Streptomyces venezuelae: one gene and its partner. The protein of the gene in region 2 interacts with the protein of the main gene of each other region in a pairwise test. Links are inferred from orthologs where the notes say so. Each region holds a gene or a part of one and is shown on either strand. Other genes may lie near its edges.

Evidence for each region.
Region 1: the proteins of DEJ48_RS12760 (region 2) and DEJ48_RS30335 interact in binary tests that used the Escherichia coli proteins (3 or more experiments, as listed by UniProt). The link is inferred for Streptomyces venezuelae from one-to-one orthologs.

The regions. Positions count from the first base shown.
Region 1 is NZ_CP029192.1:6,883,186-6,886,777, reverse strand. What follows is about bases 699-3,592. They hold DEJ48_RS30335 (ABC-F family ATP-binding cassette domain-containing protein), read right to left. Parts: upstream 2,998-3,592; coding sequence 1,399-2,997; downstream 699-1,398. Other genes in these bases: DEJ48_RS30330 (hypothetical protein), read right to left, coding at 3,120-3,592; DEJ48_RS30340 (helix-turn-helix domain-containing protein), read right to left, coding at 823-1,044. Also shown: DEJ48_RS30345 (enoyl-CoA hydratase/isomerase family protein), read right to left, coding at 1-687. UniProt on the Escherichia coli protein: Genetic data indicate it may be involved in ribosome assembly or function.
Region 2 is NZ_CP029192.1:3,041,584-3,050,066, forward strand. Bases 2,313-6,654 are described here. They hold DEJ48_RS12760 (multifunctional oxoglutarate decarboxylase/oxoglutarate dehydrogenase thiamine pyrophosphate-binding subunit/dihydrolipoyllysine-residue succinyltransferase subunit), read left to right. Parts: upstream 2,313-2,617; coding sequence 2,618-6,454; downstream 6,455-6,654. Other genes in these bases: DEJ48_RS12755 (sensor histidine kinase), read left to right, coding at 2,313-2,342; DEJ48_RS12765 (DUF6104 family protein), read left to right, coding at 6,587-6,654. Also shown: DEJ48_RS12745 (spermidine synthase), read left to right, coding at 1-440; DEJ48_RS12750 (response regulator transcription factor), read left to right, coding at 506-1,243; more of DEJ48_RS12755, read left to right, coding at 1,263-2,312; more of DEJ48_RS12765, read left to right, coding at 6,655-6,769; DEJ48_RS12775 (hypothetical protein), read right to left, coding at 6,997-7,830; DEJ48_RS12780 (DUF4097 family beta strand repeat-containing protein), read left to right, coding at 7,997-8,483. UniProt on the Escherichia coli protein: E1 component of the 2-oxoglutarate dehydrogenase (OGDH) complex which catalyzes the decarboxylation of 2-oxoglutarate, the first step in the conversion of 2-oxoglutarate to succinyl-CoA and CO(2).

The DNA of each region.
Region 1 (3,592 bases), 3.8 Mb from region 2 along the record:
GACCGCGTCGCGGGGCGCGGCGACGAGCGCGGCGGCGAGGTCGGTGGCAGCCGCGCCGAGCTGGTCTGCGGGCACGACGAGGTTGGCGAGGCCGGTCCGCTCCGCCTCGTCCGCGTGGACGAAGCGCCCGGTGGCGCAGATCTCCAGCGCGCGGGCATAGCCGACGAGCCCCACCAGCGGGTGTGTGCCGGTGAGGTCGGGGACCAGGCCCAGGCTGGTCTCGCGCATGGCGAACTGCACGTCGTCCGCCGCGATCCGCAGATCGCAGGCGAGCGCGAGCTGGAAGCCGGCGCCGATGGCATGGCCCTGGACGGCGGCGATGGACACGATGTCGCTCCGCCGCCACCAGGTGAACGCTTCCTGGTACTCGGTGATCGTGGCGTCGAGAAGGCCGTCCTCACCGCGTGCCAGATCGATGAAGGACGGTTCGCCGTCGAAGCCCTCGGGCGTGAACGCCTGCCGGTCGAGGCCCGCGGAGAACGACTTGCCCTCTCCGCGCAGCACCACGACACGGACGCTGCCCGGCAACAGCTGACCGGCCTCGACCAACGCCCTCCACAGCGCGGGAGATTGGGCGTTGCGCTTGGCCGGATTGGTCAGCGTCACCGTGGCGACGGCCTCGTCGATGGTGAGGCGTACGCCGTCCTTGTCGAGAACCGGTGCGAGCTCGCTGTCGGACGAAGCCATGGGGTGCCTCCGATGGGGGTGCGGTCGGTCCGGACGCCGGGAGCGCCCGTAAGTGACTGCACAGTAACCACCCGGTCGATCGGTTGACCGACCGGGTGGTCACCATCGGACCATGGGACAGCGTGCCGCCCGCCGTCAGCCGGCGGCGGCCTTCTTGCCTCGCGTCGCCCCGCCGCGTCCCCGCAGCGTGACGCCGGATTCGCTGAGCATGCGGTGCACGAAGCCGTACGAGCGGCCGGTCTCCTCGGCCAACGCCCGGATGCTCGCACCGCCGTCGTACTTCTTCTTCAGGTCTGCCGCGAGCTTGTCGCGCGCGGCGCCGGTTACCCGGCTGCCCTTCTTCAGAGTCTCGGCCACCCGTGCCTCCTCATGGGAAGTGCGCTCTGGACTTCTCATGATCACCCCTCCCGGGCTTCCTGGCCACCCATTCGACAAGGTCCGTACGGCGGGGTTCGTCCCTTCGGGGACGGACATCACGATCGGAGTGAACGATTCCGCACGTCGCTGCGCGCGCGTCAGAACGCGAGCGACGGCGAATCCCCAGGTCAGCGCCGCGACGGCCGGTGAGGTGAGCCTTGTCGCAGCTCAGCGCGGAAATCCGTGTATGCCACACCTCGGTACGAGGCCGGCTCACACAGATGAGGGATCACGGATCGGCCGAATGATCCATACCCAGTGGATCAGTCATTCGATCAAGCAGGGTGGACGGCCTCAGGCGAGCGCGACCAGGTCCGCGTAGTCCTGGCCCCACAGGTCCTCGACGCCGTCGGGGAGCAGGATGATGCGCTCCGGCTGGAGCGCCTCGACAGCGCCCTCGTCGTGCGTGACGAGGACGACCGCTCCCTTGTACGTGCGCAGCGCGCCGAGGATCTCCTCGCGGCTGGCCGGGTCGAGGTTGTTCGTGGGCTCGTCGAGGAGGAGGACGTTGGCCGAGGAGACGACCAGGGTGGCCAGCGCGAGCCGGGTCTTCTCGCCGCCGGAGAGCACACCGGCGGGCTTGTCGACGTCGTCCCCGGAGAAGAGGAACGAGCCGAGCGTCTTGCGCACCTCGACGAGGTCGAGGTCGGGGGCGGCCGAGCGCATGTTCTCCAGGACCGTGCGCTCCGGGTCGAGCGTCTCGTGCTCCTGCGCGTAGTACCCGAGCTTCAGGCCGTGGCCCTCGATGACCTGGCCGGTGTCGGGCTTCTCGGCGCCGCCGAGGAGCCGCAGCAGCGTGGTCTTGCCCGCGCCGTTGAGGCCGAGGATGACGACGCGCGAACCCTTGTCGATGGCGAGGTCGACGTCGGTGAAGATCTCAAGCGAGCCGTACGACTTCGAGAGGCCCTCGGCCATCAGCGGCGTCTTGCCGCACGGGGCGGGCTCGGGGAAGCGCAGCTTGGCGACCTTGTCGTTCTGGCGCACGGCCTCCAGGCCCGCGAGGAGCTTGTCGGCGCGCTTGGCCATGTTCTGCGCGGCGACGGTCTTGGTGGCCTTGGCGCGCATCTTGTCGGCCTGCGAGTGCAGCGTCGCGGCCTTCTTCTCGGCGTTCTGCCGCTCGCGCTTGCGGCGCTTCTCGTCGGACTCGCGCTGCTGCTGGTAGAGCTTCCAGCCCATGTTGTAGACGTCGATCTGGGCACGGTTGGCGTCCAGGTAGAAGACCTTGTTCACCACCGTCTCGACGAGGTCGACGTCGTGGGAGATCACGATGAACCCGCCGCGGTACGTCTTCAGGTAGTCGCGCAGCCAGACGATCGAGTCGGCGTCGAGGTGGTTGGTCGGCTCGTCGAGGAGGAGCGTGTCGGCGTCCGAGAACAGGATGCGGGCCAGCTCGATACGGCGGCGCTGACCACCGGAGAGCGTGTGCAGGGGCTGGCCGAGCACGCGGTCGGGGAGGTTGAGCGCGGCGGCGATGGTGGCGGCCTCGGCCTCGGCGGCGTACCCGCCCTTGGTGAGGAACTCCGTCTCCTGGCGCTCGTACTGCTTGAGGGCCTTCTCGCGGGTGGCGCCCGAGCCGTTCGCGATCCGCTGTTCGTTCTCGCGCATCTTGCGGATCAGTACGTCGAGACCGCGCGCGGAGAGGATGCGGTTGCGGGCGAGCACGTCGAGGTCGCCGGTGCGGGGGTCCTGCGGGAGGTAGCCGACCTCTCCGGAGCGGGAGATGGTGCCGCCGGCGGGCATGCCCTCACCCGCCAGGCACTTGGTGAGGGTGGTCTTGCCCGCGCCGTTGCGGCCGACGAGGCCGATGCGGTCGCCCTTCGCGATGCGGAAGGTGGCGTTCTCGATGAGGATGCGGGCGCCGGCGCGCAGCTCGATGCCGGAAGCGGTGATCACGGGGTTCTCCTGAAACAGAGTGGACGGCGAGAGGGACGACTGAGGTGCTCAGGAACCGGTGTCTATGCCGTCCAACTGAGGAGAGGTGCTGCCATGGCAGCCAGTCTAACGGGCCGTCGCAACTAGTTTTCCGGGCTCCCGGCGCCGTCGGGGCCCCGCCGCAGGTCGCCGTTGCCGAGCGGGGTGCGGCCCGGAACGATTCTGCCGTAGTCGTCCACCGCGACGACCTGCGCGGTCCAGGCGGCGGGGCCCGTGCAGGGCTGGGCGACCAGGAGCGCCCCGTCCCTGCGGACGGAGCGTGCGGGTTCGAAGGCGCAGCCGGTCCTGGCGGGCAGCACCCAGCGCAGATCGCCGTCCGACGTGCGGTAGGCGGCGATGCGGTGCGGGGTGACGACGGCGAGCATGGCGGCGTCCGGGGTGAGCGGCTGGAGGACTCCTGCGCCGCCGCGCGCCTCCGGGGTGCGCAGCCAGTCGGCGCTCGCGGGGACGGCGCGGTGCCAGCGAACGGAGCGGCCGTCGGCCCGCGCGGTGTCGGTGACCAGACCGTCGCTCCAGAGCGCGACGGCGTGGCCCGGCGTGGACAGGAGGGTGACGG
Region 2 (8,483 bases):
ACGCCGTCTCGGACCCCCGCTGGGGACGCATCGCCGTCGTCGAGCGCGAGCAGGCGATCATCGACTGGCACCACGACGGGCCCCTGGCCGAGCTCTCCGGTCCGGCACTCCGCGACACACGTGTGCAGATTCTTCACACCGACCTCGTCTCCTACGTATCCGGAGCCACGGAGTCCTACGACGCGCTCTGTCTCGACATCGACAACGGCCCCGGCTGGACGGTGACGGAGGGCAACAACTCCCTTTACTCGCCTGCCGGTCTGGCCACCTGCAAAGCCCGTCTGAACCCCGGCGGAGTGCTCGCCGTGTGGTCCGCACAGCCCTCGTCCGCTTTCGACGACGCTCTACGGAATGCCGGATTCCAGGGGGTACGAACCGAAGAGATCCCCGTTGCCCGAGGCGTCCCGGACGTGGTCCACCTCGGCGTCCGGGCTGCGTAGCCGAGGTGCCTTCACGACCCGTACTCTGCTGACCGAACACAAGCGATCAGTGTCAGGGGCGGGCGATGGAGCAGACACACACCTCCCACAACGGCGCCACGGCGATGCCGGGCGCCCAGCGCCGGGTGCTGGTGGTCGAGGACGACCCGACGATCGTCGACGCCATCGCGGCCCGGCTGCGCGCCGAGGGTTTCGTCGTGCAAACGGCCGGAGACGGTCCCTCGGCGGTCGACACCGCCCAGGCGTGGCAGCCCGACCTGCTGATTCTCGACATCATGCTGCCGGGCTTCGACGGCCTGGAGGTGTGCCGCCGGGTGCAGGCCCAGCGGCCCGTCCCGGTCCTCATGCTCACCGCGCGTGACGACGAGACGGACATGCTGGTCGGGCTCGGCGTCGGCGCGGACGACTACATGACCAAGCCGTTCTCGATGCGCGAGCTCGCGGCCCGCGTGCACGTCCTGCTGCGCCGGGTCGAGCGTGCCGCGCTCGCCGCGACGACGCCGCGCAGCGGCATCCTGCGCCTGGGCGAGCTGGAGATCGACCACGCCCAGCGCCGAGTGCGGGTGCGCAGCGAGGACGTCCACCTGACACCCACGGAGTTCGACCTGCTGGTCTGCCTGGCCAACACCCCGCGCGCCGTCCTGTCGCGCGAGCAGCTGCTGGCCGAGGTGTGGGACTGGGCCGACGCGTCCGGCACCCGTACCGTCGACAGCCACATCAAGGCGCTGCGCCGCAAGATCGGTGCCGAGCGGATCCGCACGGTGCACGGCGTGGGATACGCGCTGGAGACCCCCACCCCGTGAGGCGGAGGCGCGTGACGTGATGTACGGGCCCTTCGGCGGACTGCGGCCGTTCTCGATCAAGACCAAGCTCGGCGCCCTGGTCGTCGTCTCGGTGTTCATCACCACAGGCCTGCTCCTCGTGGCCATGAAGACCCAGACCGAGCTGCGCTTCATCACCGTCTTCTCGGTGATCGCCACGCTCCTGATCACGCAGTTCGTGGCGCACAGCCTCACCGCCCCGCTGGACGAGATGAACGCGGTGGCCCGCGCCGTCTCGCACGGCGACTACACCCGCCGGGCGCGCGGCGCCGACCGGCGTGACGAGCTGGGCGACGTGGCCGCCACGATCAACGCCATGGCGGACGACCTGGAGGCCCAGGACACCCAGCGCAAGGAGCTGGTCGCCAACGTCTCGCACGAGCTGCGCACCCCCATCGCGGCGCTCCGTGCCGTCCTGGAGAACGTCGTCGACGGCGTCTCCGCCGCGGACCCCGAGACGATGCGCACGGCCCTGAAGCAGACCGAGCGGCTGGGACGACTCGTCGAGACGCTCCTCGACCTCTCCCGCCTGGACAACGGCGTCGTGCCGCTCAAGGCCCGCCGCTTCGAGGTGTGGCCGTATCTGTCGGGCGTCCTGAAGGAGGCCAACATGGTGGCCTCCGCGCGCGCGGGCATCGCGTCGGGCTCCGGCAGCCACACGCGTACGGACGTCCATCTGCACCTCGACGTGTCGCCGCCCGAGCTGACGGCCCACGCGGACGCGGAGCGGCTCCACCAGGTCGTGGCGAACCTCATCGACAACGCGGTCAAGCACAGCCCGCCGCACGGGCGCGTGACGGTGCGGGCCCGGCGCGGCCTCTACCCCGAGTCCCTGGACCTGGAGGTGCTCGACGAGGGTCCCGGCATCCCGGAGTCGGAGTGGCACCGCGTCTTCGAGCGCTTCAACCGCGGCAGCCACGCCGGAGCCCCCGTGAAGGGCTCCGGCAACGACGGCGGCACGGGCCTCGGCCTGGCCATCGCGCGCTGGGCGGTCGATCTCCACGGGGGCCACATCGGAGTGGCCGAATCCCCTCGTGGCTGCCGGATCCAGGTCACTCTTCCGGGCCTGCCCGAGGCGTGAAGTTGACGTAGGGTTCGAGTCGAAGCGATTCACGGGGGCCTCTTCGGGGCACCCGGTGGGCGCCGCCGCGCGTAGACGTCGTACCGACGTACCCGCGCGGCCATCTGGCGTTGCAGAACCTCGCTTGTTTCCCGCCATTCACAGCGCCGAAACCACGGATCCAGTGTGACTTACGCGACGGATGCCGGGCCCGGTCTGCACCTCACGCTCAGGGAGGCGTAGCCTTTATTTCCGCTGTCCATCACCTTGTGAAGCGGAAGAGGGCGGTTACCGCCGTGTCGTCACAGTCCCCCAGTAGCTCGAGCATCTCGACCGACCAAGACGGTCAGGGCAAGGACCCTGCTGCTGCCTTCGGTCCCAACGAGTGGCTCGTCGACGAGATCTACCAGCAGTACCTCCAGGACCCGAACTCGGTCGACCGAGCCTGGTGGGACTTCTTCGCCGACTACAAGCCAGGAGTGGCCGCCTCCGCGGCCGCCGCCCCGGCGAAGCCGGCGGGTGACACGGCCGCGGGGGCCGCGTCCACCACTGCTCCCGCCCCTGCCGCGCCCGCCGCTCCGGCGAAGCCCGCGGCCCAGGCCGCCCCCGCCGCTCCCCAGGCGCAGGCACCGGCCGCCCCCGCGAAGCCCGCGGCCGCCGCTCCGGCTCCCGCCGCTCCGGCTCCCGCCGCGAAGCCCGCCGCCGCCAAGCCCGCGGCCGCCAAGCCCGCCGCCAAGGCGGAGCCGTCGGCCGAGGCCCCGGCAGGCCCCGAGTTCGTGACGCTGCGCGGCCCCGCCGCCGCGGTCGCGAAGAACATGAACGCCTCGATCGAGGTCCCGACGGCGACGTCGGTCCGCGCGGTCCCGGTGAAGCTGCTCTTCGACAACCGCATCGTCATCAACAACCACCTCAAGCGCGCCCGCGGCGGGAAGATCTCCTTCACGCACCTCATCGGGTACGCGATGGTGCAGGCCATCAAGGCCATGCCGTCGATGAACTACTCCTTCCAGGAGAAGGACGGCAAGCCCACCCTGGTCAAGCCGGAGCACGTCAACTTCGGCCTCGCCATCGACCTGGTGAAGCCCAACGGCGACCGCCAGCTGGTCGTCGCGGGCATCAAGAAGGCCGAGACCCTGAACTTCTTCGAGTTCTGGCAGGCCTACGAGGACATCGTCCGCCGCGCCCGCGACGGCAAGCTGGGCATGGACGACTTCACCGGCGTGACGGTCTCCCTGACCAACCCCGGCGGCCTCGGCACCGTCCACTCGGTCCCGCGCCTGATGCCCGGCCAGTCGGTCATCATGGGCGTCGGCTCCATGGACTACCCCGCGGAGTTCCAGGGCACCTCCCAGGACACCCTGAACAAGCTCGGCATCTCGAAGGTCATGACGCTCACGTCGACCTACGACCACCGGGTCATCCAGGGCGCCGCCTCCGGCGAGTTCCTGCGGATCGTCGCGAACCTGCTCCTCGGCGACCAGGACTTCTACGACGAGATCTTCAAGGCGCTCCGGATCCCCTACGAGCCGGTCCGCTGGCTCAAGGACATCGACGCCTCGCACGACGACGACGTCACGAAGGCCGCCCGCGTCTTCGAGCTGATCCACTCCTACCGCGTCCGCGGCCACGTCATGGCCGACACGGACCCGCTGGAGTACAAGCAGCGCAAGCACCCCGACCTGGACATCACCGAGCACGGCCTCACCCTGTGGGACCTGGAGCGCGAGTTCGCGGTCGGCGGCTTCGCCGGCAAGTCGATGATGAAGCTGCGCGACGTCCTCGGCGTGCTGCGCGACTCGTACTGCCGCACCACCGGCGTCGAGTTCATGCACATCCAGGACCCGAAGCAGCGCAAGTGGCTGCAGGACCGCATCGAGCGGACCCACGCCACCAAGCCCGAGCGCGAGGAGCAGCTGCGCATCCTGCGCCGGCTGAACTCCGCCGAGGCCTTCGAGACCTTCCTGCAGACGAAGTACGTCGGCCAGAAGCGCTTCTCCCTGGAGGGCGGCGAGTCCGTCATCCCGCTGCTCGACGCCGTGCTCGACAGCGCCGCCGAGTCGCGCCTGGACGAGGTCGTCATCGGCATGGCCCACCGCGGCCGCCTGAACGTCCTCGCCAACATCGTCGGCAAGTCGTACGCCCAGATCTTCCGCGAGTTCGAGGGCAACATGGACCCCAAGTCCATGCACGGCTCCGGCGACGTGAAGTACCACCTGGGCGCCGAGGGCACCTTCACCGGCCTGGACGGCGAGCAGATCAAGGTCTCGCTGGCCGCGAACCCGTCCCACCTGGAGACGGTCGACCCGGTCATCGAGGGCATCGTCCGCGCCAAGCAGGACATCATCAACAAGGGCGGCACGGACTTCACGGTCCTGCCCGTCGCCCTGCACGGTGACGCGGCCTTCGCGGGCCAGGGTGTGGTCGCCGAGACGCTCAACATGTCGCAGCTGCGCGGCTACCGCACGGGCGGCACGGTCCACATCGTCATCAACAACCAGGTCGGCTTCACCGCCGCCCCGGAGTCGTCGCGCTCCTCCATGTACGCCACCGACGTGGCCCGCATGATCGAGGCGCCGATCTTCCACGTGAACGGCGACGACCCCGAGGCCGTCGTCCGCGTCGCCCGCCTCGCCTTCGAGTTCCGCCAGGCGTTCAACAAGGATGTGGTCATCGACCTCATCTGCTACCGCCGCCGCGGACACAACGAGTCGGACAACCCGGCGTTCACGCAGCCGCTGATGTACGACCTGATCGACAAGAAGCGCTCGGTGCGCAAGCTCTACACCGAGTCCCTCATCGGTCGCGGCGACATCACCCTGGAAGAGGCCGAGCAGGCGCTGCAGGACTTCCAGGGCCAGCTGGAGAAGGTCTTCACCGAGGTCCGCGAGGCCGTCTCGCAGCCCGCGCAGGCCGACGTGCCCGCGCCGCAGGCCGAGTTCCCGGTGCACGTCGAGACCGCGATCTCCCAGGAGGTCGTCAAGCGGATCGCCGAGTCCCAGGTCAACATCCCCGACCGGGTCACCGTCCACCCGCGTCTGCTGCCGCAGTTGCAGCGCCGCGCGACGATGGTCGAAGAGGGCACCATCGACTGGGGCATGGGCGAGACCCTCGCCATCGGCTCGCTGCTCCTGGAGGGCACCCCGGTCCGCCTGTCGGGCCAGGACTCCCGCCGCGGCACGTTCGGCCAGCGCCACGCGGTCCTCATCGACCGCGCGACGGGCGAGGACTACACGCCGCTGATGTACCTCTCCGAGGAGCAGGCGCGCTACAACGTCTACGACTCGCTGCTCTCCGAGTACGCGGTGATGGGCTTCGAGTACGGCTACTCGCTGGCCCGCCCCGAGTCGCTCGTCATGTGGGAAGCGCAGTTCGGTGACTTCGTCAACGGCGCGCAGACGGTGGTGGACGAGTACATCTCCGCCGCCGAGCAGAAGTGGAACCAGCACTCCGGTGTCACGCTGCTCCTGCCGCACGGTTACGAGGGCCAGGGCCCGGACCACTCGTCCGCCCGCATCGAGCGCTTCCTCCAGCTGTGCGCGCAGAACAACATGACGGTCGCGATGCCGACTCTCCCGTCGAACTACTTCCACCTCCTGCGGTGGCAGGTGCACAACCCGCACCACAAGCCGCTGGTGGTCTTCACGCCGAAGTCGATGCTCCGCCTCAAGGCGGCGGCCTCGAAGACGGAGGAGTTCACGACGGGCGGCTTCCGTCCGGTCATCGGCGACAGCCACGTCGACCCGTCGGCGGTCCGCAAGGTCGTCTTCTGCGCGGGCAAGCTGTACTACGACCTGGAGGCCGAGCGTCAGAAGCGCGGCGCCACGGACACGGCCCTCATCCGCATCGAGCGCCTGTACCCCCTGCCGGGTGCGGAGCTCCAGGCGGAGATCGCCAAGTACCCGAACGCCGAGAAGTACCTGTGGGCGCAGGAGGAGCCGGCGAACCAGGGCGCATGGCCCTTCATCGCCCTGAACCTCATCGACCACCTGGACCTGGCGGTCGGCGCGGACATCCCGCACGGCGAGCGCCTGCGCCGCATCTCGCGGCCGCACGGCTCGTCCCCGGCGGTCGGTTCGGCCAAGCGTCACCAGGCCGAGCAGGAGCAGCTGATCAGCGAGGTCTTCGAGGCGTAACCCTCGACGGTCGTACGCGGGTGGGCCCGGCCCCGAGTTCCAGGACTCGGGGCCGGGCCCTCCGGCGTTCCGGGGCACGCCCGGTGCCACCTATCCTGAGGTGGAACGATCCGTCCGCATCAGGAGCCTGACTTGTACTTCACCGACCGTGGCATCGAGGAGCTGGAGAAGCGGCGCGGCGAGGAGGAGGTCACCTTCGAGTGGCTCGCCGAGCAGCTCCGCACGTTCGTGGACCTCAACCCGGACTTCGAGGTCCCGGTCGAGCGCCTGGCGACGTGGCTGGCGCGGCTGGACGACGAGGACGAGGACGAGTAGTCACGCGGTGAGGGCGGGGGCGAGCTCCCGCCACTGCGGCAGGGGCAGGGCGCCGGGGTCGGCGGTCAGCACCTGCACGCAGACATGGTCGGCGCCGGCGTCGAGGTGGTCCCACGCGCGCGTGGAGCGCGTCGACGTCTCCGTAGGCCACGATCGCGTCGACGAGGCGGCGGCTCGGACGGCCGCCCGCGAGGTCCTCGTCGCCGAATCCGAGCCCGCCCCGGGACTCAGAGCCCGTGACCCGAAGCCCCACCCGTGCTCCGCACACGGTCGTACGCGAGTCCCGCCGCCCCCTGCGCCATCAGAAGCGCCGCCGCCGCGCCCCAGCCCCCGCTGCGCCGCCGTACGGCCCACACCGCGAGCGGGACGCCCGCGGCGAGCTGGACGGCCGCCAGGGCCCTCGCCCGGGGCCCGCGTACCCAGGGGCCCAGCGGACCCTTCTCGACCGCCCCGAACTCCGCTCTGACCGCGTCCCGCCATCCGGGCCACTCGACCTCGCGCACGCCTTCCTGGACGCGGGCCACCTCACGCAGGCGGTCCGCCGGTTCCGAGGGGCCGAGGCCCGGCGGGAGCGTGAGGCCCGCGCGGGTGAGGACGGCGAGGAGACCGAGCATCCTGGCCCGCGCGTCCGCATCCGTGTCGGGGCGGGCCAGCGCCTCCAGGGACTGCATGTCCAGGACGGGGTCGAGGCCGAGCCGCGCCGCGAACGTGCGCATCGCCTCGTCCTCCCCCACGGGCGTCCCGTTGGCCAGCCACTCGTACCCGACCGTCCGCCGGAATCCCGAGGCGAGGGTGTAGCCGGAGCGGTCGCCGTCCCACCACAGGGCGAGGACGGGCCATGCCGACCCGACGGCGAGCGCGGTCGCCCATCCGGTCAGGACGCGGTCGACGGGTTCTTCGCCGTGCAGCCACGGCTTGCCCTCGGGCACGAGCACGCTCCAGTCGCGGCCGGCCTCCGCGAGCAGCATGCGCTCACGGAGCAGCTGGGCCGCGATCTCCACGACGTCGGGCTCGGCCCGGCAGAGCAGCAGCGCACCTGAGGAGGAAGCATCGGACGACATGGCCCCACGCTAGGACAGATCGCCTCAATCAGCGCAATCAGTTCAAAGGTCTCCGCTTGCGCTCACTCGTACGAGTCCTTGACTTCCCGACACCGCGATATATCGTGAGTAGCAGAAGACGCGATATGGCGCGTCGTGTCCGGCTCGCCGCCCAGGAGGTCAGCTCATGTCGGAGTGGTCCGTCGCCGAGCCCATGAAGCTCACGTTCGACGCCCCCGTGACCGCACTCCACGTCCGTGTCGTCAATGGGACGGTGAACGTGGTGGGCACGGACGAGGGCTCCGCCCGTCTGGAGGTCACCGAGATAGAGGGGCCGCCGCTCCGGGTGACCCATGAGGACGGCACGCTGACGGTTGCGTACGAGGACCTGCCCTGGAAGGGCTTCCTCAAGTGGCTCGACCGCAAGGGCTGGCGCCGCAGCGCGGTCGTCTCCCTGGCCGTGCCCGCCGCCACCCGCGTCGAGGTGGGCGTGGTCGGCGCGGGCGCCGTGGTCTCGGGCATCGAGGGCCGCGCCGAGGTGAAGGGCGTCACCGGCGACACGACCCTGCTCGGCCTCGCGGGCGCGGTCCGCGCGGACACCGTCTCCGGCAACGTCGAGGCGCAAGGGGTCACCGGCGACCTCCGCTTCAACTCCGTGTCCGGCGGCCTCACGG